Regions from separate parts of the Blastococcus sp. SYSU D00922 genome, predicted to be linked through region 1. Evidence: riboswitches for the same ligand, from Rfam matches in the RefSeq annotation. Region 1 holds a riboswitch; each other region holds the start of a gene.
The links. Region 1 has a riboswitch for cyclic di-AMP ahead of ACI78T_RS15080 (NlpC/P60 family protein). Riboswitches for the same ligand answer to the same signal wherever they lie in the genome.
Positions count from the first base shown of each region.

Region 2: linked by a shared signal. The riboswitch ahead of ACI78T_RS18825 (aggregation-promoting factor C-terminal-like domain-containing protein) and the one ahead of ACI78T_RS15080 (NlpC/P60 family protein) in region 1 are both predicted to bind cyclic di-AMP.
Region 3: linked by a shared signal. The riboswitch ahead of ACI78T_RS16450 (peptidoglycan DD-metalloendopeptidase family protein) and the one ahead of ACI78T_RS15080 (NlpC/P60 family protein) in region 1 are both predicted to bind cyclic di-AMP.
Region 4: linked by a shared signal. The riboswitch ahead of ACI78T_RS03415 (hypothetical protein) and the one ahead of ACI78T_RS15080 (NlpC/P60 family protein) in region 1 are both predicted to bind cyclic di-AMP.

Region 1 covers NZ_JBJGZL010000010.1:77,503-85,211, forward strand. The annotation lists gene ACI78T_RS15065 (DEDD exonuclease domain-containing protein) at 1-1,242, opposite strand, end outside; gene ACI78T_RS15070 (D-alanyl-D-alanine carboxypeptidase family protein) at 1,433-3,175, shown strand; gene ACI78T_RS15075 (hypothetical protein) at 3,254-3,592, shown strand; cyclic di-AMP (ydaO/yuaA leader) riboswitch at 3,782-3,962, shown strand; gene ACI78T_RS15080 (NlpC/P60 family protein) at 4,088-5,059, shown strand; gene ACI78T_RS15085 (M48 family metallopeptidase) at 5,145-6,410, shown strand; gene ACI78T_RS15090 (glycosyltransferase family 4 protein) at 6,407-7,537, shown strand; gene ACI78T_RS15095 (AMP-dependent synthetase/ligase) at 7,580-7,709, opposite strand, start outside.
Region 2 covers NZ_JBJGZL010000017.1:28,403-36,111, reverse strand. The annotation lists gene ACI78T_RS18840 (SDR family NAD(P)-dependent oxidoreductase) at 1-668, shown strand, start outside; gene ACI78T_RS18835 (GNAT family N-acetyltransferase) at 701-1,711, shown strand; gene ACI78T_RS18830 (class I SAM-dependent methyltransferase) at 1,733-2,380, shown strand; cyclic di-AMP (ydaO/yuaA leader) riboswitch at 2,508-2,647, shown strand; gene ACI78T_RS18825 (aggregation-promoting factor C-terminal-like domain-containing protein) at 2,861-3,628, shown strand; gene ACI78T_RS18820 (DUF72 domain-containing protein) at 3,728-4,453, shown strand; gene ACI78T_RS18815 (glycoside hydrolase family 3 N-terminal domain-containing protein) at 4,455-5,630, opposite strand; gene ACI78T_RS18810 (hypothetical protein) at 5,765-6,160, shown strand; gene ACI78T_RS18805 (hypothetical protein) at 6,157-6,591, opposite strand; gene ACI78T_RS18800 (ANTAR domain-containing protein) at 6,774-7,490, opposite strand; gene ACI78T_RS18795 (anti-sigma factor RsbA family regulatory protein) at 7,689-7,709, opposite strand, start outside.
Region 3 covers NZ_JBJGZL010000012.1:70,733-78,441, reverse strand. The annotation lists gene ACI78T_RS16475 (acyl-CoA carboxylase subunit beta) at 1-163, shown strand, start outside; gene ACI78T_RS16470 (DUF3145 domain-containing protein) at 291-791, opposite strand; gene ACI78T_RS16465 (diguanylate cyclase domain-containing protein) at 1,181-2,320, opposite strand; gene ACI78T_RS16460 (maleylpyruvate isomerase family mycothiol-dependent enzyme) at 2,471-3,364, shown strand; gene ACI78T_RS16455 (TVP38/TMEM64 family protein) at 3,361-4,035, opposite strand; gene ACI78T_RS16450 (peptidoglycan DD-metalloendopeptidase family protein) at 4,069-5,286, opposite strand; cyclic di-AMP (ydaO/yuaA leader) riboswitch at 5,298-5,450, opposite strand; tRNA gene ACI78T_RS16445 (tRNA-Ile) at 5,667-5,740, shown strand; gene ACI78T_RS16440 (copper chaperone PCu(A)C) at 5,759-6,292, opposite strand; gene ACI78T_RS16435 (basic amino acid/polyamine antiporter) at 6,313-7,709, opposite strand, start outside.
Region 4 covers NZ_JBJGZL010000002.1:157,817-165,525, forward strand. The annotation lists gene ACI78T_RS03405 (amidohydrolase family protein) at 24-1,217, shown strand; gene ACI78T_RS03410 (HAD family hydrolase) at 1,210-1,932, opposite strand; gene ACI78T_RS03415 (hypothetical protein) at 1,929-2,813, opposite strand; cyclic di-AMP (ydaO/yuaA leader) riboswitch at 2,827-2,977, opposite strand; gene metH (methionine synthase) at 3,092-6,886, opposite strand; gene ACI78T_RS03425 (PAC2 family protein) at 7,080-7,709, shown strand, end outside.

The DNA of each region.
Region 1 (7,709 bases):
GTCGACGGCGGCGCGGAAGACCGAGGCGATCGAGGCGTACTCCTCCACCGACTGGGCGCCGGTGCACGGCGCGCCGCACCTCCCCATGCCGAACAGCACGCACGCCGACGTCGGGATCCGCGGGGAGATCCGCGTCGTGCACTGCCGGAGGGGGAGCGCCTCGTGCACCGCGGCGACGGCGGCGTCGGCGGCGCGCCGGTCGGGGAAAGGGCCCAGGAAGACGCCCGCGCCGGGCCGCACCCGGCGGACGACCGACAGCCGGGGGAAGGGCTCCTCGGTCAGCCGGATCCACAGCGCGCGCTCGGGGAACCGGGAGCGCCGGTTGTAGCGCGGCTTGTGCTCGGCGATCAGCCGCAGCTCGCGGACCGCCGCCTCCAGGTCGTGCGCGCAGGGGATCGCGTCGACCCGCTGGGACAGGGCCACCATCTCGGTGATGCGGCTGCGCTGCTCGCTGGAGGAGAAGTAGCTGCGGACCCGGCTGCGCAGGTCGTTCGACGTCCCCACGTAGAGCGGCTCGTCGCGGGGGCCGCGGAAGAGGTACACGCCGGGACCGCGAGGCACGCTGTCGGCCAGGTGCCGCTTGCGCAGCCGTTCCGGGTCGACCTGCCGGGTGAGGCCGGTCAGCTCCTCGAGCGAGGTGATGCCGAGGGGGCCGAGCCGCTCGAACAGGCCGTGCAGCACGTCGACGGTCGCCCGCGCGTCGTCGAGGGCTCGGTGGGTGGGCGAGGTGGTGGCGGAGAAGTACGGCGCGAGGGTGGCCAGCTTGCAGTTGGGGACCTCGTCGCGGCTGAGCAGCCGCCGGGCCAGCACGGCGGTGTCGACCGACGCCGCCGCCGGCCAGGCGATGCCGCTCTCGGCGCACGCGGCCCTGAGGAACCCGAGGTCGAACGGCGCGTTGTGCGCCACCAGCACCGCGCCGCGGGCGAACTCGAGGAAGCCGGGCAGCACCGCGCCGATCCGCGGCGCCGCGGCGACCATCATCGAGGTGATGCCGGTCAGCACGCTGATGTAGGGCGGGATCTCCCGGCCCGGGTCGACCAGCGTCTGGAACTCGCCCAGCACCACCCCGCCGCGCACCTTGACCGCGCCGATCTCGGTGATCGCGCTGTCCTTGGGAGATCCGCCGGTCGTCTCCAGGTCGACGACGACGAACGTGACGTCGGCCAGCGGGGTGCCGAGCTCGTCGATCGTGACCTGCTCGTACCGGCTCAGCTGCGGGGCGGCAGCGGGAGGGAAGGGCACGGGGCGGACGGTAGGTCGGGGTAATGACACTCTTGTGATGCCGCGCCGGGGGAGGGCGGCGCACGGGATGTCGCCCACGAGTGGGGAACCGGCCTGTTTCGCCTGGCGGTCGGCGGGTGATCAGGACACCATCTCCCCTGGTGGGCCGCGCCCGAGGACGAGCGCGGCCCTGACACGCAGAGGTGGTCTGATGCTCCCGCGCTCCCGGTGGCGCACTGGTGGGACGGCGGCCCGGACGGCCCTCCCCGTCCTCGTGGTCGCCGCGCTCGCGGTCGCCACGGCGCAGCCCGCGGCGGCGGACCCCAGCGACCAGCCCGGCGGTACGTCGGCCGTGCTCGACAGCCGCGCCCTCGACCAGCTGCAGCAGCGGGCCGCCGAGGTGCAGACCGGTCTGCAGGAGCAGCAGACGGAGGTCGCCGCGGCCCGCGAGGAGCAGGTTCGCGCCGAGGAGGCGGTGGCGGCCGCCGAGGCGGTCGTGTCCGACGCCGAGGGCGAGCTCGCCGTCTACCAGCGGGAGGTCGCCAGCTACGCCGCGGCGGTCTACCGCGACGGCGGCGCGGTGACCCCCCTGACGCTGCTGCTCTCCGGGGGTGACCCGGGGGAGGTCGTCGCGGCGATGGGCTTCCTCGACGTCGTCGACGCGCACGCCGCCCAGGTGATCGGCGCCGCCGAGGAGCAGCGGCAGGCGGCGCTCGACGAGCAGGAGCGCGCCGAGGCCGCCCTCGCCCAGGCGCGGGAGCGCGCCGACGCGGTGGCCGCCAAGGTGGCCGAGCTCGAGGCCCAGGCCGACGCGGTCACCGACGAGCTGGACGACGCGCTCAGCGTGGTCGACCGCCAGCTCGCGCAGCTGCAGCAGGAGCAGCTCGACGTCAACGAACGGACGGCGGCCAACTGGCGCGCCTACGTCGAGCAGCTGGCGGCAGCCGGCGTCACCGCCCCGCCGGCCTCGGCGCTGCTCGACCCCGCGGCCGGGCTGCCGCCCGGGCTGGTGCCGGTCGGGGCGAGCGGGGGAGGCGCCCAGCGCGGCGCGGCCCAGCTGCCCCGCCAGCCCTCGTCCTTGCTCGTCCTCCCGGCCGAGACGCTGTCCGCCGTGACCGCCGCCATGGACGCGCTCGGCCGGCCCTACGCCCCGGGCACGGCCGGTCCGGACTCGTGGGACTGCGGTGCGCTGGTGCAGTCGGTGTACGGCGGGGCCGGGGTGGCGCTGCCGGGCAACCAGGCGGAGCTGTTCGCGGTGACGACCCCGGTCGCGCCGGCCGACGTGCTCCCCGGGGACCTGGTGTTCCTGGGGACGCCCGAGGCGGGTCTGGGCCACGTGGGGATCGCCCTGGACACCAAGACCATGCTGGCCGCCGACGCGCGGGCCGGCGCGGTCGTGGTCCGGACGCTGCCCGCCGACCAGGTGCTCGGGCTCGGCCGGCCGACCCTCGGCCAGCGCGCACCGGTCGCCGCTCCGGGGCCCACGGGCGGCGCGCTCAGGATGGAGTGCGGCAACACCGTCTACCCGCCGAGCTACGACGGCGCCCGATCGTGGGGCGGATACCCGAACGGCCTGATCCCGCCGAGCGCGCTGTGCCCGATCGGCGTGGGGTCGCACTCCCTGCGCTGCGACGCGGCGGCGGCCTACAAGGCGATGTCGACGGCCTTCGCCGGCGCCTTCGGGACGCCGATCTGCATCACCGACTCCTACCGGACCTACGCCAGCCAGGTGAAGCTCTACGGGGAGAAGCCGGCGCTGGCCGCCGTCCCGGGCACGAGCAACCACGGCTGGGGGCTCGCCGTCGACCTCTGCGGCGGGATCGAGCGGTTCGGCACGCCCCAGTACGACTGGATGAAGGCCAACGCGGGCCGCTTCGGCTTCCTGCACCCCGACTGGGCGGAGCCCGGGCGGGGCCGCGAGGAGCCCTGGCACTGGGAGTACGCCGGAACCTGAGGCCCCGCGTCCGGCGACGGGCCGGAATTGTCGGTGGCCGCTCCTAGCGTGCGTCTCGACTCACGGAGGAGAAGAGCCATGCTGATCGACTGCGACACCTGCACCGCACGCCCGACGGGCTGCGCCGACTGCGTCGTCACCGTCCTGCTGGGCGCGCCCCCGGGCTGCCAGAGCACCGACCCGGTGGTCGTGCCGCTTCCCGGCCGCGCCCGCGGCACGGTCGACGCGACGGCGGACGACGTGGCCGCGGAGGACGTCGTCGTCCCGCGGCCGGGCGTCGTCGTGGAGTTCGACGACGTCGAGCGGCGGGCCGTCCGAGCCCTCGCCGACGTCGGCCTGGTGCCCCCGCTGCGGCACCGGGAGGGGCACCGCGACGGGTCGGCCGGGGGCGCCGGCAACGGCCGCCGGACCGGCTGACGAGCACCCGGACGGAACGGTCCGCTCCAGGTCACACAGGGCGGAAACCGGCTCGCCCACCTGCGAATACGGCACTCGGAGCGATCTCCGTCACACGGGTCCCAGGAGCCTCGGTTTGTCACGGGGACATCACGGTCGTAGGGTCGGCCGGTCCGACCGAGTGGTCGTCACCCGCTGAGGGGTGACCTCGGACGGGCACCGCCTAATCGCCCGACGGCGCCTGCACAGGTGCTCGACGGTGAGCCGGGGACCCACCGCAGTCCTGGGGTGAGTTCTCCTGCCGGGCCGGTTCGCCGGTGCGCAGGGGATAGGGCCAGTCTTCCCAGCCCGAACCCGTCAGCTAACTCGGTAGGCGGTAGCAGAGGAAGAAACGGAGAGCCGCCGCTCGTGGCGACCCCACACGCCGTACTGTCGCACGCCCTCGAACAGTCGCACCTCCCTCGTCGGTCCGCGTCCGGACACGTCGGATGGCTGCGCTCGGGTCTCCTCCTCGGGGTGACCGCGGCCCTCACGTTCACCGTCCTGCCGGGGACCGCCGCCGCGGACCCGGCCACCGTCACCGACGCCGCCCAGGCCGCGCAGAAGGTCGCCGAGGCCGAGCACCAGCTCGAGGTCGTGACCGAGCAGCTCAACGAGGCGAAGGTCCAGCTCGACGCGCAGCAGGCCGCCGTCGCCGACGCCGAGAAGGCCGCCGCCGAGGCGCAGGCCCAGCTCGACGCGCTCGACGGCCAGGTGCGCCAGCTTGCCCGCTCGGCGTACACCACCGAGGGCTTCTCCCGCCTGGACGTGCTGCTGACCAGCGACTCCGCCGAGGAGTTCGTCCACCAGCTGGGCACGCTCGACGCCATCGCCGGGCACACCACGGCCCAGCTCGCCGAGGTCGCCGACGCCGCGGACGCCGCCGAGTCGGCCCAGGCCGACGCGGCCGAGGCGCGCGCTGCGGCCCAGAAGGCCGTCGACGACATCGCCGCGCAGCAGGAGGAGCTCGAGGGGGACATCGCCGACTACCAGCGGCAGTACGACGCCCTCACCGCGCCCCAGCAGGCGCAGGTCGCCCGGGCGCACGGCGGAACCGAGGCGCAGGCCGTCCCCAGCGGCGTCGTCGCCCCGAGCGGTGCGGCGCAGGTCGCGGTGGACACGGCGCTCGCCCAGGTCGGCGACGCCTACGTCTGGGGCGCCGGCGGCCCCGACTCCTTCGACTGCTCCGGGCTGACGCAGTACGCCTACTCCGCGGCCGGCGTGAGCCTGCCGCACTCGAGCCGGAGCCAGTCCACGATGGGCACCCCCGTCTCGGTGGGTGACCTGCAGCCGGGCGACCTGCTCTTCTACTACAGCCCGACCAGCCACGTGGCCATGTACGTCGGCAACGGGAAGATGGTCCACGCGTCGACGTCGAGCAAGCCGGTCATGGTGGTCGACTTCAACTCGATGAGCGGCTTCACGCACGCCCGCCGCATCGCGGGCTGACCGACCGCACCGCGCCGAGGGCCGGTGACCCGCCCAGGGGTCACCGGCCCTCGTCGTCCCGGCAGGTCCTCATAGGATCGGCCGGGTGACCGCTCGCCGGGCCGCCCTGATCACTGCGGTCGTCCTCGGCGTCGCGCTCGTCGTGGTCATCGCGGTCGCCACCCCGTGGTCGCCGCTGCCGGAGCCGGCCGGCGGCCGCAGCCCGGTCGACCCGACCGCCGGTCTGTCCGCGACCGAGCTGGGCCGCGCCGAGGCCTTCGCGGCGTCGCTGCGGCCGGCGTCGGTCGCCTCGCTGCTCCTGGGCCTGCTCGTGTCGGCCGTGCTCGGCCTGACGCGCCTCGGCTCCCGGCTGGTGCGGGCGGTGGCGGCGCCGCTGGGCGGGGGATGGGTCTGGCAGGTCCTCCTCGGGGTCCTCGCGCTCGCGGTGATCGGCCGCCTGGTCACCCTGCCGCTGTCCGCCTACGGCGAGTCGGTGCGCCACCGGTACGGGCTGTCCACCCGCAGCTGGGGTCTCTGGCTGCGCGACGTCACCGTCTCGACCGCCATCGACGCGGGCCTCACCGCGCTCGGGCTCCTGGTGGTCGTCCTCTTGGCCCGGAAGCTGCCGCGCACCTGGTGGGCGTGGGCCGCGGCGGGCGCCGCCGCCCTCGTCGTCGTCGGCTCCTTCCTCTGGCCGGTGCTGATGGAGCCGGCCTTCAACAGGTTCGAGCCGCTGGCCGCCGGGCAGCTGCGCACCGATCTGCTGGAGCTGGCGGAGGAGAACGGCACGCCGGTCGAGGACGTCCTGGTGTCCGACGCCTCGCGACGGACGACGGCGCTCAACGCCTACGTCTCCGGGTTCGGCTCGACCCGCCGCATCGTCCTGTACGACACGGTGCTCGACCGCCTGCCCGACGCGCAGGTGGAGTCGATCGTCGCGCACGAGCTCGGCCACGTGGCGACCGACGACGTCCTCACCGGGACGCTGATCGGCGCGCTCGGTGCGGGTGCCGGGGTCGCTCTGCTGGGCTGGCTGGTCTCCTCGCCCGCGCTCCTGCGGAGGGCCGGCGCCGACGCGCCGGGTGACCCGCGCGTGATCCCGCTGGTGCTCTTCCTCATGGCCGTCGGCACGCTGGTGGCCACGCCGGTGCAGAACGCGGTGTCCCGGCACATCGAGGCCCGGGCGGACGTGCACGCCCTCGACCTCACCCGGGACCCCGAGGCGTTCGCCGACATGCAGCGCGACCTCGCCGGCTCCAACCTCAACGATCCCGACCCGCCCGCCCTCTGGCAGTGGTTCTACGGCTCGCACCCGACCGTCTCCCAGCGCCTGGCCATGGCCGAGGACTGGACGCGGCTGGAGCGGCCGTGAGCCGGACCCTCGTCGTCACCAACGACTTCCCGCCCCGCCAGGGCGGGATCCAGACCTTCGTCGCGGCGCTCCTGGCCCGCCGGCCGCCGGAGTCCCTGGTCGTGCTCGCCTCGCGGTCGCAGGGCTGGGAGGAGCACGACGCCGCGCTGCCCTACGAGGTGGTCCGCTACCCGACGACCATGCTGCTGCCCACCCGGTCGGTCGCCCGGACGGCGGCGGAGCTCGCCCGCAGGCACGGGTGCGACAGCGCCGTCTTCGGTGCGGCCGCCCCGCTGGGGTTGATCGCGCCGGCTCTCCGGGCGGCGGGTGTCGGGCACGTGCTCGGCATCACCCACGGGCACGAGACCGGGTGGGTGGCCCTGCCGGGCAGCCGCCAGCTCATGCAGCGGATCGCGTCGCACCTCGACGTCGTCACCTACATCAGCGAGTACACCCGCGAGCGGCTCGCGCCCGCCCTCGGGACGCGCACCCGGCTGGCCCAGCTGTCCCCGGGCGTCGACGTCGACAGGTTCACCCCGGACGCCGACGGCGCCGCGGTCCGCGAGCAGTACGGCCTGGGCGACGCGCCGGTCGTGGTGTGCGTGTCCCGCCTGGTCGCGCGCAAGGGGCAGGACGTGCTCGTGGCCGGCTGGCCGCGGGTGCTGGCCCGGCATCCCGGGGCGCGCCTGCTGCTCGTCGGGGGCGGTCCGCTCGAGACGTCGCTGCGGCGGGCGGTCGCGGCGCGCGGGCTCACCGGCTCCGTCGTGTTCACCGGGCCGGTCGACCCGGCCGCACTCCCCGCGCACTACGCCGCCGGGGACGTCTTCGCCATGCCGTGCCGCACCCGCCGGGCCGGTCTGGACGTCGAGGGCCTGGGCATGGTGTTCCTCGAGGCGGCGGCCTGCGCGCGGCCCGTCGTGGCCGGCACCTCCGGTGGCGCCCCCGAGGCGGTGCGGGAGGGCGTCACCGGCCACGTCGTCGAGCCGCGCTCCCCGGAGGCCGTCGCCGACGCCGTCGCCGACCTGCTGGCCGATCCGGCGCGGGCGCGGGCGATGGGGAAGGCCGGGCGCGCGTGGGTGGAGGAGCGCTGGTCCTGGACGACGATCGCCGCCACGTTCGCCGACCTGCTCGACCCCGCGCAGCACTGAGCCCCGCCCCGCGAGGTGCGGGACGGGGCTCAGCGGTCGGTCCTAGCGGGCGTAGAGGTTCTCGACCTCGTCGCCGAACTCCTTCATGACCACGGCGCGCTTGAGCTTGAGGCTCGGGGTGAGCATCCCGTTGTCCTCGGTGAAGTCCGTGGCCAGGATCGTGAACTTCTTG
Region 2 (7,709 bases), on a different contig from region 1:
TGACCGTCACGACGCACGTCGCGGACCTGTCCGACGACGCGCAGACCGACGCCCTGGCCGCGACGCTCGCCGCCGAGCACCCGGAGACCACGCTGCTGGTCAACAACGCCGGCGTCGCGCTCGGCGGCCGCTTCGACCAGGTGACCCTCGAGGAGTTCGACTGGGTCATGGCGGTCAATTTCCGGGCCGTCGTGCGGCTCACCCACGCCCTGCTCCCGGTGCTCAAGGCGCACCCCGGAGCGCACCTGGTCAACGTCTCCAGCGTCTTCGGCATCTTCGCCCCCGCCGGGCAGGCCGCCTACTCGGCCAGCAAGTTCGCCGTCCGCGGCTTCTCCGAGGCCGTGCGGCACGAGCTGGCGGAGGACGAGGTCGGCGTCACCGTCGTGCACCCCGGGGGCATCAAGACCCGCATCGCCGAGAGCGCGCGCACCGGGTCCGGCGTCTCGATCGAGGAGTACGAGGCCGGCCGCAAGCAGTTCGCCAAGCTCCTGCGCATGCCGCCCGAGAAGGCCGCCGCGCAGATCGTCGAGGCGATCGAGGAGCGCCGGCCGCGGCTGCTCATCGGCTGGAGCGCCAAGGTCCCGGACGTGCTCGTCCGCCTGACGCCCGGTAGCTACTGGAAGCTGATCGCGCGCCGGGCGGCGCCCGCGAAGCCGCCGGCCGCCTGAAATCCGGTTGTGCCGGGCGGTAGAACCGGGAGGTGACCTCCCGCCTCGTCGAGCTCGGCCCGGACGACGCCCTCTTCGCCGACTGGTGCGCCGTCTGGGCCGCGGCCTCGCTGGCCGAGCGCCCCGACGAACCGCCCCGCCCCGCGGCCGACCACGTCGCGATCGGCCGTGAGCTGCTCACCGCGGGCGGCTCGCGCACCGGCACGCACTGCGCCGCCGTCGTCGACGGCGCGGTCGCCGGTGCGCTGCGGCTGATCCTGCCCGAGCGCGACAACACGTCGGTCGCGATCCTCGACCTCGCCGTCCACCCCGCCCACCGGCGCCGCGGCATCGGCAGCGCCCTGCTCGCCGAGGCGCTGGCCCTCGCGGCGGCGCACAGCCGCACGGTGGCCATCGCCGACGTCGACGAGCCGGTGCCGGACAACCCCGGCCGCGCGTTCGCCGAGCGGCACGGGTGGTCCTGCGACCTGCTGGAGACCCGGCGCGACCTCGACCTGCCGGTGCCCGAGGGCCGCCTCGCCGCGCTGGAGGAGGACGCGACGGCAGCGGGCGCGGGCTACGAGGTCGTCACCTGGCGGGACCGCACTCCCGACGCGCTGCTCGAGGACCGCGCCCTGCTCGCCCGGCGGATGACGACGGACGCACCGCAGGGCGACCTGCCCGTCGAGGAGGAGGACTGGGACGGCGCCCGCATCCGGGAGGTCGAGGCCGTGTCCCTGGCCCGCGGCCGGACGGTGGTCTCTGCTGGCGCCGTCCACGACGGCCGCCTGGTCGGCTACACCGATCTGCAGATCCCGCTGTCGGTGCCGGTCCGGGCACAGCAGGCGGGCACGCTCGTCCTGCGCGAGCACCGCGGCCACCGGCTGGGCGCCCGCATGAAGGTGGCGGTGCTGCGGGAGCTGGCGGCCTCCTTCCCGTCGGTGCGCCGGATCAGCACCTACAACTCCGAGGGCAACCGGCCCATGGTGGCGGTGAACGAGGCGCTGGGCTTCCGGCCGGCCGGGCAGTTCTCCGCCTGGTCCACGCGGGTGCCGGGGGTCTGAGGCGTCCGGTTGACTGGAGGCGTGCCGTCCGACCGCGCCGTCCCCGCCCAGTTCGTCCGCGACCACACCCGGCCGGAGCGGCCCTCGCTCGTCCCCGAGGTGATCCTGCACGTCGCCGCGGACGTCGTCGCGCTGTGGGAGGCGATCGAGACCGAGCGGGGCGTGGCGCCCACCGACCCGCCCTTCTGGGCCGCCGCCTGGCCCGGCGGCCAGGCCCTCGCCCGGCACGTCCTCGACCAGCCGGGCGTCGTCGCCGGCCGGTCGGTGCTGGACCTGGGCGCCGGCAGCGGGCTCGTCGCGATCGCCGCCGCGCTGGCCGGCGCCGCGCAGGTCAGCGCCAGCGACATCGACCCGTTCTCGCACGCGGCGGTCGCCGTGAACGCCGAGGCCAACGGGGTGCCACCGATCGCCGTGCTCGGCGACGTCCTGGGCGAGGACCCGCCGGTCGTCGACGTCGTCCTGGCCGGCGACGTCTGCTACGACCGCGTGATGAGCGAGCGCGTCCTGCCGTGGCTGGAGGCTGCCCGCGCGCGGGGCGCGGAGGTGTTCCTGGGCGACCCCGGTCGGCCATACGTGCCGGTCGACCGCCTGCAGCGGTTGGCGATGTTCGACGTCCCGGACACCGAAGGACCACAGGTTCGGCGGACGACGGTCTGGAGACTGCCGTGACGGGTGGGGCGAGAAGCATCACGTCGCCGATTTCGGATCCGGCGTTGTCACGACTCGATAACGGCGGCTACGTTGGCTGGGTCCGGCCGGTTGTTCCTGCCCCACCGGGGGAGGCCGCGCCGGGCGCCGCCGAGTCGCCCACCACACGGGCGAGCCGGGGACCCACCGCAGTACTGGGGTGAATCCTGCTCCGAGCCCAGGCTCGGGGTGGGTAGGGCTGCTTCCCGCCCGAATCCGTCAGCTAACTCGGTAGGCGGCCACGGAAGAGACCGAAGAAACGGAGAGCAGCAGCACGGCCCGCCCTCGGGCAGACCTTGCACGCAGCAGCCGATCCGGACCGTCGCGCGGGAGACCCCTGCGCTGATGCGGTCCGCCGGGCGACCGCCCGCCGCGCTGCCCGTCGCCACACAGCAGTGGATCGCCCGCGCCCTCTGAGCGCGGGCCGTACCGCTGCGCCGTCATCCGGAGCACACGCACCCCATGAACATCCGCACCACCCTGTCCTCGTCCGCCGCCGCCCTCCGCGCGCGCGGCACCCGGCTGCCCGCGAAGGGCCGCCGTCCCGCCCTGTACCTCTCGACCGCCGCCGCGGGCGCGCTGATCGTCGGCGTCGTCACCGCCGGCGGGCCGCCCGCCCAGGCCGACGCCGCGCAGCCCCAGTCGGTCAGCGTCGCCGAGCAGCTCGGCGTCAGCGCCCAGACCCCGCAGAAGCTGCAGGGCGACGTCGTCGGCTCGCTCGAGCAGCTGGCCGCCAGCCGCGCCGAGCGGGACGCCGAGCAGGCCACCGCCAAGGCCGCCCAGGACGCCGCCGTCCAGGCCGAGCTCGACCGCATCGCCGCCGAGCAGGCCGCCGCCAAGGCCGCCGCCGAGGAGGCCGCCCGCGCCGAGGCCGCCCGTGCCGCCGAGGCCGAGGCCGCCGCCGCGCGCCCCGGCCAGGGCACCAACGCCGCCGTTGCTCCCGCCGGCTCCTACAAGGAGTACGCGATGAGCAAGGTCGGCAGCGCCGGCGAGTTCAGCTGCCTCGAGAGCCTCTGGGGCAAGGAGAGCGGCTGGAACCCGAACGCGCAGAACCCGAGCAGCACTGCGTACGGGATCGCCCAGTTCCTCGACTCCACCTGGGCCGGCACCGGCATCGCCAAGACGTCGGACGGCTACCGCCAGATCGACGCGGGCCTCATCTACATCGAGAAGGCCTACGGCTCGCCGTGCGGCGCGTGGGCCAAGTCGCAGTCCAGCGGCTGGTACTGATCCGCTGATCCCCGCTTCTCGAGTGTTGCTCCCGCTCCCGGGGTGCTGCAGGACCCCTGGAGCACGCAGAACACTCGAGAAGCGGGGTAGCAGGTCGTCGTGGCCGTGCACATCGGGACGTCGGGGTGGAGCTACGACCACTGGGACGGCGTCCTGTACCCGCCGGGGACGCCGTCCCGTGACCGGCTGGCGCACTACGTGCGCCGGTTCGGCACCGTCGAGTTGAACGCCAGCTTCTACCGGTGGCCGCGCGACGCCGGCTTCGCGAGCTGGCGTCGCCGGCTGCCGCCGGGCTTCCAGCTCTCGGTCAAGGCGCCCCGCGGGCTCACCCACGCCAAGCGGCTCTACGGGCCGGAGCCCTGGCTGCCGCGGCTGACCTCCGCCTGGCACGAGCTCGGCGACCGCCGCGCGGTCCTCCTGCTCCAGCTGCACCCCGCCCACCAGCGCGACGACGCCCGGCTGGCCTACGTCCTCGAGCGGCTGCCCGCCTGGATGCGGGTGGCGGTCGAGTTCCGGCACCCCAGCTGGCACGACGACGCGGTGTTCGCGCTCCTGGAGCGGCACGGCGCCGCCTACTGCGTCATGAGCGGCGCGCAGCTGCCCTGCGTCCTGCGCGCGACCGCGCCGTTCGTCTACGTCCGCATGCACGGGCCCGATCCGGCGCACCTCTACGCCGGGTCCTACGGCGAGGACGACCTCCGCTGGTGGGCCGACCGGGTGGGGGAGTGGGCCGCCTCCGGTCGCGACGTGTACGTCTACTTCAACAACGACGGGTACGGGCACGCGGTCCGCAACGCCGAGCGGCTCCGCGACCTCCTCGGCTGACTCACCCCTCGAGGAGGCCGGCCCGCTGCTTCGCGGTGAGTGCGGTGCGCACGGCCGCGTCCACGGTGCGGGCGAACACCGGGTCGCTCGCGTCGCGGGCCAGGATGGCGTCGATCATCTCGGGCACCAGCTCCGGGTCGACGGTGAGCACGAGGGTGCCGCCGGCGGCGATGAACCGCACCGCGCGGTCGCCCGGGGGCACCGCGCTGACCGCCTCCGCGTTGCCCAGGTCGTCGGAGATGACCACGCCGTCGAAGCCCAGGCGCCCGCGCAGCAGACCCATGAGGACCACGGACGAGAAGGCCGCCTGGTCGTCGGGGTCGATCTGGGCGTAGGTCGCCGACGACACCATGACGAACGGTGAGGCGGCCGAGGCCGCGAGCTGGCCGAACAGCGCCACCTGCGGGTCGTCGGCGGTCGTGACGGTGTCGGTCACGTCCGCGGAGGTGTCGGTGTTGGCCTGCACCCGCCCGAGGCCGGGGAAGTGCTTGAGGGTGGCGGTGACGCCGGCGCCGCCCAGCCCCTCGACGACGGTGCCGGCCGCGGCCGCCACCGCCTCGGGCGTGCTGCCGTACTGGCGGTCGTAGTAGCCGATCGGCTCGTTGGCCTGCTCGTTGCCCGGCGGGACGACGTCTGCGACGGGGGCGAGGTCGAGGTTCACCCCGGCGCTGCTCAGCGCCGCCCCCATGCCCTGGGCGAGCGCCGCGAGGTCGGCCGGGGGCATCGACCCCTGCTGGAGCGCCGACGGCAGGCGCTCGAAGCCGGGGCCGCGGAGGGTCTGCACGTCGCCGCCCTCCTGGTCGGCGGCCACCCACAGCCCCGGACCGGGGGCCGCGGCCTGCCAGCGCTGGCTCACCTGCGCCAGCTCCTCCGCGGCGGCCGTGGACCGGCCGGCCATGAAGAGCCCGCCCACGCCGCTCTCCGCCACCGCGTCCCCGCTGCCGAGGTCGTCCAGCGGCACGCCGGCGACGAACAGCTGGGCGACCTGCGCCCGACGGTCGAGCCCCGCCAGCGCGACCTCGACCGGGTCCGCCGGCGTGGTCGAGGCCGTCGTGGGGGAGCTGGACGACGTCTGCGCCCGGGGACCGGTGGGCGCGTCCGACCCGCACGCGGTCGCCAGGAGGGACAGGGCGAGCACGACGACGGGGACGGACACGCGGTGTCCGGCGGTGAGCATGGAAGTCCTCCCGGGAGGGCAGGGCGACGCTGCGGTGGTCCTCGCATCGTCGCCGCTGAGCGGGCCGCGGGGCACCCGCGACACCCCGGTGCCGGCCGCTCGCCGTCGTCCGGCCCGGGTAATACGGTCGGGTCATGGCCGGTGAGCAGGAGAGACCAGAGCCCCAGACGGCGACCGGCAAGCTGGTCGGGCGGTCGATCGACGAGTTCGTCAACCAGCTGCGCGGCTTCACCGACCGCGCCCGCTCGGTCGCCGGCGCCGTCCCGGCGCGGCTGCACCTGCCCGCGCTGCCCTCGCCCCCGGGGGCGATGAGCGCTGCGCAGGTGAGCGCGATCGCGCAGACGGTGCGGGCGCAGCGGGAGTCGATCTCCGCCATCCGCTCGCAGCTGGAGGCGTTCGACCAGCAGCTGGCGGTCTTCGAGCGGATCCTCGACCCCCTGGTCGAGTGGAGCGCGACCTGGGCCCAGCTGGAGAAGGCGGTCGGCGACTTCGTGCGGCCGGCTCCCGACGGCAGGCAGCCCGAGGCCTAGAGCCCCTCGTCGGTGTCGTCGCGGTGCCGGCGGCGCAGCAGCCCGGTCACCGACCCCACACGGTCCTGAGCCACCCGCAGCCCGTGGATCAGCGGGACCAGGTCCTCCTGGATGCGGCGCAGCGTGTCCGGGACGGTGTCGACCACCGGGTCGTCGAGCACCCGGCCCACCCGCTCGATGCCCGGCTTCAGGGCCCGCACCGGCTCCTCGAGCTCGTCGACGAGGTCCTCCAGGCGCTCGGCGATCCGCTGGGCGGAGGCGATCGTCGCGTGCGCCATCGTGGTGGCCTCGGTCAGCTCCTTGACCGTCCCGTTGAGATCGCTCAGCGTGCGGGGGAGCTGGGCCAGCGCCTCCGTCTGGGTCTGCAGGAGGCTCATGAGCTCGGTCAGCCCGGGGATGCGGGGCATTCCGAGCCCGCGGAAGGGATCCACGTCAGCAACCGTCGGCGAGGAGGCGGCGCGCCGCAACCGCAGTCGGCGCCGGCGTCCCAGGCGGCCCAGCGGCCGGTGCTTCGACCACTGGACCTGGGCCCTCGGGACTGCCGGCGGTCCCGTGGACCGTGCCCCGGCTATGCCCCCGTGGTGGCGCGGTCACGCGCGGCCCACCCGGCGCCTCAGAGCCCGCCGAGCGCGCCGGTGCGCACGAACTGGTCGGCGATGTCCCGCACCTTGGTGTTGGTCTCCATCGACACCCGGGTCAGCGCCTGGAAGGCCTGGTCGGCGGTGAGCCGGTAGCGCTCCATCAGGATGCCCTTGGCCTGGTCGATCACGGCCCGGGAGTCCAGCGCCGCCGCGAGGTGCTCGGCCCGATGCACGGCGCTCGCGTACAGGTACATGTTCGAGACCGGGACGACGGCGTAGTCGGCGAAGCGCGAGACCAGGTCCCGCGTGCGCCGGTCGGAGACGGTGAAGTGGCGGGCGTAGACGTTCATCGCCCCGCAGACCTTCTCCCGGGTCGGCAGCGGGAACGAGAGCACGCTGCCGCACCCTGCTGCCGCGGCCGTGCGGGCGAACTCCGGCCACGTGTCGTCCGACCGGGTGTCGACGATCTCGGCCGTCCGGCCGGTCGACGCGGCCGACAGGCACGGGCCCGCCCCTCGCCGGTACTGGGTCTCGTCCAGAGTCTGCGCGAGGTCCCCGGTGGCCGCGACGGTGGTCGGGCGGTTGTCGCCGAGGATCGTGAGGGAGATGACCGGCTCGCCGGGCAGGACGCCGGCGGCCAGGGCCGTGACCCGCTGGAGGACCGACTCCAGCGAGTGCTCGGCGAAGGAGAGCAGGCCGAGCTCGTCGAAAGCCGGCTGGGCGACGGGGTCGCCGTCAGGGGGATTCACTGCTGCGCTCCGTGTGGGTGGCACCGGACCATGCCGCCGGCGGTGGACGACGCCGCCCCGGGTGTTCCAGGGCGTGTCGAACGGCGGGACAGCTGTCCCGCCCGCGAGCCGGCTGTTAGACGCGCTTGCCTGCAGCATAGCCAGCGACGACGTCGCCGACGGCCAGCGGCCGGGGCGCCGTGTCGTCCGCGGGACGGGTCAGCGCCAGGTCGTGATGCG
Region 3 (7,709 bases), on a different contig from region 1:
GCTGGCCGAGGAGCACGAGCGGATCGCCGGCGGTGTGAACCGGGCGCTGCAGATCGGCGTCGTCGACGAGGTCGTCGAGGCCTCGCAGACCAAGCGCCGGCTGGTGGCCGCGCTCGCCGCCGCCCCGCCCGGACGCGGCGCGCACGGCAACATCCCGCTCTAGCCCCGGGAACCCGGGCAAAGAGAAAGGCCGCCCGGACGCCGCTTCCCCGACGGCGCCCGGACGACCTGGCTCTCAGGCTACGACGACTTCCGGGACCGGGGCCGGGTCTCGTAGCGGAATCGTGACGTCAGACGACCTGGTGCAGCCAGGTCACGGGGCTGCCGTCGCCGGCGTGGCGGTAGACCTCGAGGTCGGAGTCCCACGCGGCGCCGAGCAGCTCGTCGACGCCGTGGCGGAAGGCCTCGGCCGACGTCGCCGTGGCCGCCAGGTGCCGCAGCTGCTGCTCGCTGATCATGATGTCGCCGTTGGCGCTGGTCGGCGCACGGAAGACGCCGTGCCCGGGCACGTAGGACATCCGCTCGCCGTCGTTGCCGTGGCTGGCTTCCTCGGTGACCTCGAAGCGGAGCATCGGCCACGCGCGCAGCGCAGCGACGAGGCGGGCGCCGGTACCGGGCGCACCGGTCCAGGCGACCTCGGCACGGAACGAGCCGTGCGCCGCGGGCTGCTCAGCCCACGACAGGGAGACCGGCGCGCCGACGACGCGTTCGAGCGCCCACTCGACATGCTGGCAGAGCGCCTTCGGGCACGCGTGCACGAAGACGACACCCTGGGTAGACCGTCGCTGCACGAGGCACCTCCATCGACTCGATTGGTCTCGTCTTCCCCTACGGACCAGTCGATTCGGTGACGCGCTGTATTCGGCAGTGACGAAGCAGGGCTTCCGTGACCAGTTTGCACGATCGAGGGGTGATCGCGCCAGCCCAGTCGTGACGGTTGGGACGAATGTGACGGATGGTCACTGCTGGTGCGTCTTGTCGCTGGTCAAACGCCAATACCACGACCGGCGCCGTGTCGTCCAGCAGAGCGCGCGCGTTCCGGAGGGGCGCGCGGGAGCGCCTCGACGACCCGCCGGACGGCTGATCCGGCGACGTGATCCAGATCGCTGGCCTCGTGACGCACGGTAGTCGACGGAGCGGCTCGGCGGTACCTGCGACTCGCGGTACCCCCGCAGCGGGGTCAGTACGCGAGCATCGTGACGCGGTCGCCGCCACCGCTCTTGGAGCGGTACATCGCCGCATCGGCGCGGTGCATCAGGTCCTCGACGTCGTCCCCGGGCTCGACCTCGGCGACGCCGACGCTCGCGGTCACGCCCTGTGGGCCGCCCACCTGGGCGACGGCGGCACGGAGGCGCTCGGCGAGCATCTCGCCCGACGAGCTCACGGAGGTGTCGGCCAGGACGGCGAACTCGTCGCCGCCCAGCCGGGCCACCGTGTCGGTCTCCCGGACCGCGGCACCGAGCGCGGCGCCCACGGCGCGGAGCATCGCGTCGCCGGCCGCGTGCCCGCCTGCGTCGTTGACGGCCTTGAACCCGTCGAGGTCGACGAGGCAGACGACGGTCTGGTGGCCCCAGGCGGCGTCGTGGACGGCGTTGGTGACCCGCTCGAGGAACGCCCGGCGGTTGGGGATGCCGGTCAGCGGGTCGGTCGCGGCCAGGGTCTCCTGCGTGCGGATGAGCATGACCTGGCGGTCGTAGGCGGCCCAGGAGTTGGCCGAGGCCATGGCGCACACCATCGTGATCGAGCCGAGCAGGCAGAGGAAGAACAGGCCGGAGGTGCTGACGTCGGGCAGCTCCACGAAGAGGAGGTAGCTGCCGGTCATCACGCTCCCCATCGCGACCACGCCGTAGGGCGAGTAGGCGACGGCCATGAAGGTCAGGGTGAGGAAGAGCAGGCCGTCCAGCGGGCTCGACGAGCCGCCGTCCAGCCGGGTGCCGACGATCACCACGACCGTCGTGAGCACGCTCCACGCGTAGAACAGCGACGGCCCGCGGGAGTCGCGCATCATCGCCTCGAGCGGCAGGAGCAGCAGGCCAGGGACCCCGACGATGACGAGGCCCGCGAGGGCCAGGATGACCGGGTGGTGCCGGCCGGGCGTCTCGGTGAGGAAGGTGTAGCCGACGACCGTCCACGCGGCGACCTCGGTGAGCAGCACGCCGTAGCGGACGTGGCGGACCCAGTAGGCGGCCCGGTCGTCGTCCTCGGCGAGCGGTCGGTAGAGCCCCGCGCGCAGCGCGGCGGCCAGCCGGCGCACAGGGCCCGGCCGGGCGACGACGGGCGCGGTGGCGGCCCGGCGGTCTCCAGGCGGTCGTTCGGTCACGGATCTGCGATCGGCCCGGTCCACACCTTCCTTGACCCGCCCCTCACCCCACGGGGGGAGAGCGATTGCCGGGCGGACGTGGCGCGTGCCACGCGATGACCTGCGGTTCTCCATGCCTGCCCGCTCCCGGCCGCGGGTAGGGCGACTCCCGTGGGACGACACCAGGGCATGGCGGACGCCGGGCGCGACGAGGTCGCGGGCCGGGTGCTGCGGGCGTGGGACGTGTTCATCGAGCAGGCGGCGTCGGTCGACCTCGACCGCCCCTCGCGGCTCCGCGGCTGGCGGGCGCAGGAGATCTGCGTGCACCTCGGCTGCTGGGACGACCACACCGCGATGGCCGACCTCATCGCCTCGGCACGCGCGGGAGGAACGGGCACTCCACCGGACGTCGACGCCACCAACGCCCGGGTGACCGCCGCGCACCGCGACGCCTCGCGGGAGGAGGTGCTGGAGGGGCTGCGGCGCAACCGCGAGGCGACGGCCCGCTACCTCGCCGAGGAGCCCGAGGATCTGGACACCGCGCTCACCGTCTCGGTCGTCGGGCGCATCCCGCTGCTGAGCGTCGTCCTGGGGCAGGCCTACGAGCTCGCCGTCCACGGCCTGGACCTGGTGTCGTGCGGCGCCGCTCCCCCGCCGCCCGACGTCCTGCAGTCAGGCCTGGCCGCGCTGGCCGACGTCACGGGCGGGCTGGCCGCCTCCATGGCGATCGACGGCGAGGTCACCCTGGCGACCCCGGACGGCGGCTGGACGTTCGTCTCGTCCGGCGGTGGGTGGACGGTCCACCAGGTGCCGGCCGGGCGGATCGAGGGCCCCGCGGTCGAGGGGCCGGCCGATCTGCTGTTGGAAGCGGCCTCGGGGCGGATCAACCCCGTGCCGGCCGTCGCGCGCCGGAAGCTCAAGGTGCACGACGTGGGCGGCCTCCTCCAGCTCGCGCCGATCGTGCAGGCGGTCCCCGGCATCCCGGGCGGCCCGATCCTCCAGCTCGCCGCGCGCACCGTCGGCGGCGCCGGCGGCATGCTCGGACGGCTGTTCCGGAAGGGCTAGACCGGCTCCCGCTCGGGCGCCGGACGCCGCCGGCGCCACGCCAGGAAGCCGACCCCGGCGAGCACGAGGACCACGACGCCGACCGGCACGACGGTGACGGTCGTGGCCCAGTGCGCCAGGACGCCGGCCGAGGCGCCGACCCCGACCTGCACCAGGGTGCTCGGGACGAGCCCAAGCGCGGTCGACAGCGTGTAGGGCCCGAGCCGGACGGCGGTGAGGCCCGCGCCGTAGCTGAGGACGACGAACGGCATGACCGGGAGGAGCCGCCCGGCGAGCAGCGCCCAGAAGCCCCTGTCGAGCATGAGCCGGTCGACGCGCTCCATCCGCTTCCCGGCCAGGCGCGCGACGGCCGGGCGGCCGAGCAGGCGAGCGAGGCCGAAGGCGGCCAGCCCGCCCAGGAGCCCGCCGGCGAGGGCCACCGCCAGGCCCGCCTGGAAGCCGACGACCACGCCGAGCAGCACCGAGACGGCCGACCGCGGGACCGGCGCCAGCAGCACGACGGCGACGCCGAGGACGATCCCGGCCCAGGTCCAGGGGCCGGCGCCGTCGACCCAGGTCCGCACCGTGCCGACGTCGGGGAGCTCGACGGTGACCGCGAGGAGCAGCCCGGCGAGCACCACCAGGCCGAGGACGGCGGCACGCACCCAGGTGCTGTCGACCGCCGTCCTCACCCGTCCATCCTCACCCGGGGCGGACGCCCGGGGTCAGCAACCCCCGCCGAGAGAGATGCCGCGAGCGCTCAGCCACGGCACGGGGTTCACCCGGTTCGCGTAGAGGCCGCCGGTGTGCACCTCGAAGTGCAGGTGCGGTCCGGTCGACTGGCCGCGGTTGCCGACCTCGGCGATCTGCTGGCCGGCCGTCACGACCTGCCCGGCGGACACGAACATCTGGTTGACGTGCCCGTAGAGGGTGATGGTCCCGTCGCCGTGCTGGACCGCGACCGCCAGGCCGAAGCCGCTGGCCGGGCCGGCCTGCAGGACGATGCCGTCGGCCGGCGTGAAGACCGGCGTGCCGATCGGGGCGGCGATGTCGACGCCGGCGTGCAGCGTGCCCCACCGGTTGCCGTAGCAGGAGGTGACCCGGCCCGTGGTCGGGGCGATCGCGCCGGCCGCCGCGGTGAGCGTGCTCGCGGCCGCCCCCGCCTGCTGGGCCGCCCAGGCGGCCTCGGCGTCCCGGGCACCCTGCAGCGCGAGGAGGCGGATCTCGGCTTCGCGCAGCTGCCCGTCGAGCGCGGCCTTCTCCGCGGCGGCGGCGTCGAAGGTGCCCTGCGCGGCGGCCAGCTGCTCGTTGACCGCGGCCTCCTTCTCCGCCGCGGTGCGGGCGAGCCGGTCCCGCTCGGCGACGGCGGTGCGCGCCGCCCGGTCCGCACGGCGCTCCCGGATCTCGGCCGCCTCCAGCTGGTCGAGCACCTCCATGCGCTGCTCGCCCAGGTGCTCGAGCGTGGCCGCCTGCTGGAGCACCTCGGTCGGGCTGTCGGCGTCGAGCAGGATCGCGACGTCACCGAACGTGTCGTCGCCGCCCATGTAGGCCTCCCGGCCGACGTCCGAGACCTGCTCCTCGGCGTCGTCCACGGCGCCGCGCGCCTCGGCGAGCCGGGTGGCGGTGGCGGTGGCCTCCTCCTGGGCGGCGGCCAGGGCGGCCTGCGCCGCGAGCGCCTCGCCGGCGGCGGCCTCCGCCTCGACGGTGAGCCGCTGGAGGGTCTCCTCCGCCTCGGCAACGCGGGCCGAGATCTCGGCGACCCGGGCTTCGACGGCGTCGTGCTCGCTCTGCGCCTCGGCGGTGCGGTCGCCCGGAGCGGCGTGGGCCGTCGCGGTGCTCAGCAGGAGGGCCGCGAGGGCTCCGGCGACGAGGCCGGCCCGCCTGGTGCGGTGCCGGAGCTGGTTCTGGGCAGGGGTGATCTCGGTGTGGTGCAGGGTCGCCAAGGCGACGCGTCTCCTGTTCTCCGCGACCGCCTACCGAGTTAGCTGACGGGTTCGGGCCGGAAATGCCCTACTCACCCGCGTCCCCGAAACGCGCGGGCGTGATTCACCCCAGTACTGCGGTGGTTCCCCGGTCCGCGCGGACATCGGTCCGGCACGGTTCGGCGGGGCCCGGCCGATGCCCTCTGGGTTCGAGGGCGGCAGCTCGTCCGGACCGCGGACGACGGTACGTGGGGCAGGAGTGAAAGTCACGGCGAGATAACGAGCCGCAGGTCAGCCCTCCGAGCCGCGGCGGACGGCCCTCGCCGGGACCGGAAACCGCCGGTTCCGAGCCCCTCCACCACCCGTTCCCGGAGGGGCCATCTGGCAGGCTGGAGGCCGTCGGGGCGGTAGCTCAGCCGGTCAGAGCATGGGACTCATAATCCCTGGGTCGTGGGTTCGAGCCCCACCCGCCCCACTCGAGTCCCCGGGTGCCTCAGAGCGGCGGGCTGAACCTGTCCGGGCGCACGTCGGTGTAGGTGCCGACGGGCACGCTCAGGGTCAGCGAGCCTGCATCCCGGAACTCGAACGTGACCGGGACGTCCAGGCCGCTGCGCAGCCGCTCCTGCAGCCCCGTCAGCTCCAGGTGCGCCCCAGCCACGTCGCGGACCACGGCGACTCCGCCCGGCGGCACTGTCACCGCGACGTCGGCGTCCGGTGGGTCGTCGCCGTCGCGGAGCACGACCTCGTCGGCAACGTCGCTGCTCGCCCCTATGAGCTCGTCCTCGTCCTCGCCGTCGTTGGCGATCGTCAGGAGCAGGGCGGCGCTGTCGCCGGCGACGTGGAAGCTGCCGCGTGTCCCGGGAGAGGCGATGGACACGCTGAGCAGCCGGAGGGGGCCGATCCGACCGTCGACGCTGTCGAGCTGGAACCTCGTGTGCTCGTAGCTCGACGGGCCGGTCCGCAGCGCGCTGCAACCGGCGAGCAGGACAACGAGCAGGAGCGTCGCGACGAACCCGGCGCGCTTCACGTCGCCTCCAGGGAGTGGCGTCAGATGGCGATGAAGCCGGTCGCCAGGCCGGCGATGCCGGTGATCCCGGCGGCCACGATGACGGCGCAGAGCACCGCCTCGGTGGGGCTGAAGATCCGGCGGCCCCGTTCGCTCCGCGCCTTCACGTACAGCACCGTGGCCGGGGCGAGGATCACCGTCGCCAGCAGGAGGAAGGTCAGGCCGGCGGCCTCGAACAGGAACAAGGTGTACGCGGTGGCGATCCCGGCGACGACGGCCTCCTTGCGCCGCGTCCGCCGGTCGACACCGTCGTACGACTCCCCCGTCAGACCCAGTTTCAGGGCGTAGGCGGCAGCGAGGAAGTACGGGATCAGCGCGAGGCAGGTGCTCAGGTCGAGCATGAAGTTCAGCGCGTCGGTCAGGACCAGGGTCGCCGCGAGGAGTCCTTGCACGGCCAGCGAGGTGACGACGAGCGCGGTGATGGGGGTGCTCCGGTCGTTCTCCCTGCCGAGGAAGGCGGGCATGTCGTCGTTGCGGGCGGGGATGAACATCACCTCGGCCGCCATCAGCGTCCACGCCAGGTACGCGCCCAGCACCGACACGACGACGGCCGCGCTGATGAACCAGCGCCCCCAGTCCCCGACCACCGATTCGAACACCCCGATCATCGACGGCTGACGCGTCGCCGCGATCTCCGGCTGCGGCAAGACGGCGTAGCTCGACAGCGTCACCAACGAGAAGATCGACAGCACGCTGAGGAAGCCCAGGACCGTCGCCCGTCCGACGTCCTCGCGCCGCCTGGCGTACCGCGAGTAGACGCTGGCGCCCTCGATGCCGATGAACACGAACGTCGTGATGATCATCGTGTTGCGGATCTGCTCGTCCAGGGAGCCCAGGTCGCCGTAGCCGGTTGCGATCCAGTTGTCCGCGAAGACACCGGCGTCGAACGCGATGAACAGCACGACGACGAAGACCAGGATCGGCAGGATCTTGAACACCGTCACGATCCGGTTGATGACGGCGGCGTCGCGGACCCCACGCGCGATGAGGGAGTGGAAGAACCAGACCCCGGCCGTGCCGAGGGCGACGGCGAGAACCGTGTCGCCGTCGCCGAAGGCCGGGAAGAAGGCACCGAGGGTCGCGGTGATGAAGACCCAGTAGAAGGTGTTGCCTGCGACGGTGCTCGCCCAGAACCCGATGGCGGAGTTGAAGCCGACGTAGTCGCCGAAACCGGCCTTGGCGTAGATGAAGACGCCGGAGTCCAGGTCGGGCTTGCGGATGGCGAGGTTCTGGAAGACGAAGGCGAGCATCAGCATGCCCGCCCCCGCGATCGCCCATGCGATCAGCGATCCGAGGATCCCCGTCGCCACGCCGAAGCGGGCGGGCAGGGAGAACACCCCGGCGCCGACCATGCTGCCGACGACCATCGCGGTCAGCG
Region 4 (7,709 bases), on a different contig from region 1:
GTGCGGCACTAGCCTGTCGCGACGTGCACGGGTACCGCGCACGGAGCGCCTTCGACGGCGAACGGTTCCTCGCCGACGGCGCCCTGGTGCTGGTGGAGGGCAGCCGCGTCGTCGGCGTCGAGCCGGCGTGGTCGCCCGCGCCCGACGGCTGCCCGGTGACCGAGCTGCCCGGTGCCACGATCCTCCCCGGCCTCATCGACGCCCACGTCCACCTGTGCGGTGACGCCGGGCCTCGGGCGCTCGATCAGCTCCCCGAGCTCGACGACGGCGGACTCGACGCGGTCGTCGCCGCGTCCTTGGCCGCCGCCCTGGCGGGTGGCGTCACCGCCGTCCGCGACCTCGGCGACGCGCACTGGACGGTGGCCGATCGCCACCGCGGCCGTCCCGACGGCCCCACCGTCGTCGCCGCGGGACCGCCGATCACGACCCCCGAGGGCCACTGCGCGACCATGGGCGGCGAGGCGACCGGGGAGGCCGCCCTCCGCCGGGCGGTGCGCGAGCGGGTGGAGCACGGCGTCGACGTCGTGAAGATCATGACCAGCGGCGGCCTGATGACCCGCACGACGGACGCACTCGCCTGCCAGTACACCCTCGAGGACCTGCGGGTGGTGGTCGACGAGGCGCACGCGGCCGGCCTGCCGGTCGCCGCGCACGCGCACCCGCTGTCGGCGGTGGAGCTCTGCGTCGCCGCCCGGGTGGACTGCATCGAGCACTGCACGTGCATGACCCCGGACGGCCTCCGCCTGCCGCCGGGGCTGGCCGAGGCGGTGGCCGCGGCCGGTATCGCCGTGTCCCCGACCTTCGCCCGGGTGGAGGCCGCCGTCCCCGCGCACATCCAGGCCGTCCTCGAGCGCGCCCACATGACGTGGGAGGACAGGTATCCGCAGATCGCGGCCCTGCACGCCGCCGGGGTGACACTCGTCGCCGGTGTGGACGCCGGCATCGGCCCGGCCAAGCCGCACGGGATCGTGGCGGAGGCGGTGGCCGAACTGGCGAGATCCGGTATCCCGGTCCCCGGAGCGCTCGCCGCCGCGACGAGCGTCGCGGCCCGCGCCTGCGGCATCGGCGAGCGGACCGGCAGGCTGGCGGCCGGCCTCGACGCCGACCTGCTGGCCGTCGACGGCGACCCGCGCACCGACGTGACGGCCCTGCGTGCAGTCCGGCTCGTCGTCTCGCGCGGGCGGCAGGTGACGCCGGCGACCGGTGCGATCAGCTGAGGGTCGGGCGGTCCGCCAGCTCCAGCTCGCGCGCCGCGAGCACGTCGGCGAGTTCCGGCACCCCGACGCCGACCAGCCCCCCGCGCAGGAGCAGGCCGTGCGCCGGCGGGAGCGCCTGCATCGTCGGCACGCCGAGCACGGCCGCGCCGGCGGCCAGGCCCGCGGCCACGCCCGACTCGGAGTCCTCGATCACCACGCACTCCCCCGGCTCGACCCCCAGGGCGGCCATCGCCTGCAGGTAGGGCGCCGGGTCGGGCTTGCGCGCCGGCACCTCGTCCCCGCACACGGTGACGTCGAACGGGTCGGCACCGAGGTCCGCGCGGATCGCCGCCAGCACGATGTCGGCGATCCGCCGGGGCGTCGTCGTCACCAGGGCCGTCCGGAGGCCGGCCGCGCGCACCGCGGTGACCAGCTCACGGGCACCGGGGCACCACGAGACGCCGGCCGCCATCAGCTGCGCCGTCCGGTCCTCGACCCAGCGCGCGTCGGCGAGCAGCTCCTCCTCGGACCGGACCAGCCCGAGGTCGGCGTGCAGGATCGTCATCGACCGGCGCATCGTCGAGCCGACCGTCGACGCACGGGCGGCCTCGGACATCCGGCCACCGAGCCGGGCGGCCAGCTCGAACATGGCCTGGCCCCAGTACTGCTCCGTCTCGACCAGCGTGCCGTCCATGTCGAACAGCACGGCCCGCGGCTCGGTGAGGGGCTGGCTCATCCCCGGTAGTTCACGTGGACGTGGTCGTAGTGGTTCGCCGTGGCGCTGCCGCGGTCCTCCATGGGCTTCCACGAACCGCCGGGCGAGGACAGCATGCGCTGCTGCCAGATGATGTACTCCACGCCCAGCTCGTCCCAGTGCGCGATGTGGTACTGCGCGATGGCGTCCCCGAGCGACGGGCTGCACATGTAGTCCAGCGCCAGGCCGGACGGGTGGCCACCGGGGTCGGCCGCGCTGGCGCGGGTTCCGCCGATGGTCATCCCGGCCGCGCCGGGCACGTTGGACACCACCGCGTTCGCGGCGTTCTGCGCCACCGCCTTGATCGGCCCGGCGCTGTTGTTGATCTTGGCGATCACGCTCGCCGCGACGGACGCGGCCGGCGCCGCCGGGGCGGCGGCAGCGGCGGACGCCTGGGCGGCGGCGGCCTCGGCAGCGGCAGCGGCTGCCGCCGCCTCCTCGGCGGCCTTCCGCTCGGCCTCGGCCTTGGCGGCCGCGGCGGCCTCCTCGGCCTGGGCCTGCGAGGCAGCGGCCGCGGCCTGCTCGGCGTCGCGCTCGGAGCGGCTGGCGGCGAGCTGGTCGAGCAGCTGGGGCTCCTCCATGGCCGGCTCGTCGATGCCCGAGCCGTCGATGCCGAGAGCGGCGGCGACGGCTACGGACGGCGAGTCGGCCGTCGCGTTGGCGGCCTCCTCGCCGGACAGCAGGTTCACCAGTGCCAGCGAGCAGACGGTGGCCACGCCGAGGGCGTAGGCGACGCGGGAGCTGGGCGCGGACCGGAACCGGACCTTGCGGTGCCGGGCGGCCTTGCGGGGGGACTGTTCGGTGTCGGTGTCCGCCTCGGCGGAGTCGACGGGCTGTGCGGTGTACGTGTTCAGGGGCGCCACAGGGGGCGGCTCTCCGTTCTTCCTCAGCCGCCTACCGAGTTAGCTGACGGGTTCGGGCCGGAAGTTGCCCTACCTGCGCATGCGCGCAGGATTCACCCCAGAGGAACCTTGGGTCCCCGGTCTGCCACGGCACACGGCCGCGCGCAGTTCGGCGGTGTCCATCGGGGTCCTCATGTTCGAGGAGCGGGGCCCGTCAGACGGATAACGAAATTACTACGAAGCAAGCCGACACGCCCGGCGTACTTGCCAAACCGTGAGGCGTGCAACACTGCGCGCCCTCACTCGTCCTCGGTGCGGTACCCGAGGTTCGGCGAGAGCCACTTCTCCGCCTCCGCGACCGTCCAGCCCTTGCGCCGCGCGTAGTCCTCGACCTGGTCGCGGCCGATCCGGCCCAGCACGAAGTACCGCGACTGCGGGTGCGAGAAGTACAGCCCGCTGACCGCGGCACCGGGCCACATCGCCATGCTCTCGGTGAGCTCGATGCCGGCGTTGGCCTCCACGTCGAGCAGCGACCAGATCGTCAGCTTCTCCGTGTGCTCGGGGCAGGCGGGATAGCCGGGAGCGGGGCGGATGCCGCGGTACTTCTCGGCGATCAGCGCCTCGTTGTCGTGGGTCTCGTCAGGCGCGTAGCCCCAGAACTCCTTGCGGACCCGCTCGTGCAGCCGCTCGGCGAACGCCTCGGCGAGCCGGTCGGCCAGCGCCTCCAGCATGATCGCGCTGTAGTCGTCGTTGTCCTTCTTGAACGCCGTGACCCGCTCCATCGAGCCCAGGCCGGCCGTCACCGCGAAGGCCCCGACGTAGTCGCGCAGCCCGGTCGCCCTGGGCGCCACGAAGTCGGCCAGCGACTTGCGCGGCGAGCCGTCGCGGCCCTCGGTCTGCTGGCGGAGCTGGTGCAGCGTCGTCAGCACCTCGCGGCGGGACTCGTCGGTGTAGACCTCGATGTCGTCGCCGTCGACCTGGTTGGCCGGGAACAGCCCCAGGACGCCGTTCGCCGTGAGCCACCTCTCCTCGACGATGCGGTCGAGCATGGCCTGCGCGTCCTCGTAGAGCCGGCGCGCGGCCTCACCGGTCGTGGGGTTGTGCAGGATGTCGGGGAACCGGCCGCGCATCTCCCAGGCGCTGAAGAACGGCTGCCAGTCGATGTAGCCGCGCAGCTCCTCCAGCGGGTAGTCGCGGAACGTGCGGACGAACTGCGTGGCCACGTGCTGCTGGTGGTCGCAGGCCGGGCCCGAGCACACGTCCATCGCCTGCTGCAGCAGCATCCGCGGCCGCGGCGGCGAGTAGCCGCTCCAGTCCAGCTCCGGAGCCGCGTCGCGGGCGGCGGCCAGCGGCAGCATCGTCCGGGTGTCCTGGCGCGCGGCGTGCCGCTCGCGCAGGGCCTCGTACTCGGCCGCCGTCTCCGCCAGCAGCTTGGGCCGCTGCTCGTCCGACAGCAGCGCGGCCACCACCGGAACCGAGCGCGAGGCGTCCTTCACCCACACGACCGGCCCGTGGTACTTCTGCGCGATCTTCACCGCGGTGTGCGCCCGCGAGGTGGTGGCGCCGCCGATGAGCAGCGGGATCTCGAAGCCCTGCCGCTCCATCTCGGTGGCGAGGGTGACCATCTCGTCCAGCGACGGCGTGATCAGCCCGGACAGGCCGATGATGTCGGCGCCCTCCTGCTTGGCGGTGTCGAGGATCTTCTGCGGCGGCACCATGACCCCGAGGTCGACGACGTCGTAGTTGTTGCACTGCAGGACGACGCCGACGATGTTCTTGCCGATGTCGTGGACGTCGCCCTTCGCCGTCGCCATCACGACCTTGCCGTTGGTGCGCTCGGCGTCGCCGGGCTGCTTCTCCGCCTCGATGAACGGGATCAGGTAGGCGACGGCCTTCTTCATCACGCGCGCGGACTTCACGACCTGCGGCAGGAACATCTTCCCCGCCCCGAACAGGTCGCCGACGACGTTCATGCCGTCCATCAGCGGGCCCTCGATGACCTCGATGGGCCGGCCCCCGCGCTCGGCGATGAGCGCGCGCAGCTCCTCGGTGTCGTCCTCGACGAAGGCGTCGATGCCCTTCACCAGCGCGTGGGTGATCCGCTCGTCCACCGGCAGGGTGCGCCACTCCTCGGTGGCCACCTCCTTGACCGAGCCGTCGCCGGCGAAGTCCCCGGCGATCTCCAGCAGGCGCTCGGTGCTGTCCGGGCGGCGGTTGAGGATCACGTCCTCGATCCGCTCGCGCAGCAGCTCGGGCACCTCGCTGTACACCTCGAGCTGGCCGGCGTTGACGATCGCCATGTCCAGCCCGGCCGCGATCGCGTGGTACAGGAAGACCGAGTGGATGGCCTCCCGCACGGGGTTGTTGCCGCGGAAGGAGAAGGAGACGTTCGAGACGCCGCCGGAGACGAGTGCGCCGGGCAGGTTCTGCTTGATCCAGCGGGTGGCCTCGATGAAGTCCAGCCCGTAGTTGGCGTGCTCCTCGATGCCCGTGGCGACGGCGAAGATGTTCGGGTCGAAGATGATGTCCTCGGCGGGGAAGCCCACCTCCTCGATCAGGATGTCGTAGGCCCGCCGGCAGATCTGCGTCCGCCGCTCGAGGGTGTCGCCCTGGCCGTCCTCGTCGAACGCCATGACGACGACCGCCGCGCCGTACTTGCGGCACAGCCGGGCGTGCTCGACGAACTCCTCCTCGCCGTTCTTCAGCGAGATCGAGTTGACGATCGCCTTGCCCTGGACGTTCTTCAGGCCGGCCTCGATCACGTCCCACTTGGACGAGTCGATCATCGTGGGCACGCGGCTGATGTCGGGCTCGCTCGCGATCAGCCTGGTGAAGCGGTCCATCGCGGCGACGCCGTCGATCATCCCCTCGTCCATGTTGACGTCGATGACCTGCGCGCCGGCCTCGACCTGCTGGCGGGCCACCGCCAGCGCCGCCGGGTAGTCGCCGGCCTTGATGAGGTTGCGGAAGCGGGCCGACCCGGTGATGTTCGTGCGCTCGCCGACGTTGACGAACAGGCTGTCCTCGGTGACCGTCACCGGCTCCAGGCCGGAGAGGCGCAGCGCCGGGGCCGCCTGGACGGGGACGCGGGGCTTGCCGCCCTCGACCACCTCGGCGATGCGCGCGATGTGCGCGGGCGTGGTGCCGCAGCACCCGCCGACGAGGTTGACGAAGCCGCTCCCGGCGAACTCGGCCAGGATCCCGGCCGTCTCCTCGGGCGACTCGTCGTACTCGCCGAAGGCGTTGGGGAGGCCGGCGTTCGGGTAGCAGGAGACGAACGTGTCGGCGACGCGGGACAGCTCGGCCAGGTAGGGCCGCATCTCCTTGGCGCCCAGCGCGCAGTTGAGGCCGACCAGCAGCGGGTGCGCGTGCCGCACCGAGTGCCAGAACGCCTCGGTGGTCTGCCCGGACAGCGTCCGGCCCGAGGCGTCGGTGATCGTGCCGGAGATCATCACCGGCCAGCGGCGGCCGCGCTCCTCGAAGAGCGTCTCCAGGGCGAAGATCGCCGCCTTGGCGTTCAGGGTGTCGAAGATCGTCTCGACCAGCAGCACGTCCGATCCGCCGTCGACGAGCCCGTTCGCCTGCTCCAGGTAGGCGGTCACCAGCTCGTCGAAGCTGACGTTGCGGGCACCCGGGTCGTTCACGTCGGGCGAGATGGACGCCGTCCGGCTGGTCGGGCCGATCGCGCCGACGACGTAGCGCGGCTTGTCCGCCGTGCTGCGGGCGTCGCACTCGGCCCGGGCGAGGCGGGCGGAGGCCACGTTGAGCTCGTAGGCCAGCTCCTCCATGCCGTAGTCGGACAGGGAGATCCGGTTGGCGTTGAAGGTGTTCGTCTCGATCAGGTCGGCGCCGGCGTCGAGGTACTCGCGGTGGATGGCGGCGATGATCTCCGGGGCGGTGACGCTGAGCAGGTCGTTGTTGCCCTGGACGTCGGTCGGCCAGTCGGCGAAGCGCTCGCCGCGGTACCCGGCCTCGTCGGGCCGGTTCCGCTGGATGGCGGTGCCCATCGCGCCGTCGAGCACGAGGATCCGCTCCTCGAGCAGGGCGGTCAGCTCGGCGGTGGCATCCGGGCGGAGGGTGGGTGACTCGGACACAGGCAATCCCCAGTGGCGCTCTGCAGTGGGTGTGCGGGCTACGTGGCTCCGGCACCCCGGCGGGCTTACCCAGGCTTGGGCGCTCCCGATGTCGCCCGCCATCCTCTCATTCCTGGCCCCTCGGGCGGCGGAGACATCACGCGGACGGGTCGAACTCCGGGCGGGACCGGCGGATCGACGTAGGCTCGCAGGGGTGATCGATCCTCAGTCCACCCCGGACGACCTGCCTCAGCTCACCGACCCTCTGGTGGTCGTTGCCTTCGAGGGCTGGAACGACGCCGGGGACGCCGCGACGGGGGCGGTCGAGCACCTCGAGCTGATCTGGGACGCCAAGCCGCTGGCCGCGCTCGACCCCGAGGACTACTACGACTTCCAGGTCAACCGGCCGACGGTCTCGCTGATCGGCGGGGTGAGCCGCCGCATCGAGTGGCCGACGACCCGCATCTCCGTGGCGCGGCCCCCGGGCAGCGAGCGCGACGTCGTCCTCATCCGCGGCATCGAGCCGAACATGCGCTGGCGCGGCTTCTGCGACGAGCTGATCTCGATCCTGCGCGAGCTCGACGTCTCGATCGTCGTCGCGCTGGGCGCCCTGCTCGCCGACACCCCGCACACCCGGCCGACGCCGGTGACCGGCTCGGCGTACGACGCGGAGTCCGCCCGCGCCTACGGCCTGGAGACGTCCCGGTACGAGGGCCCGACCGGGATCCTGGGCGTCTTCCAGGACGCCTGCGTCCAGGCGGGGATCCCGGCGATCAGCTTCTGGGCCGCCGTGCCGCACTACGTCTCCCAGCCGCCGTCGCCGCGGGCCACCGTGGCGCTGCTC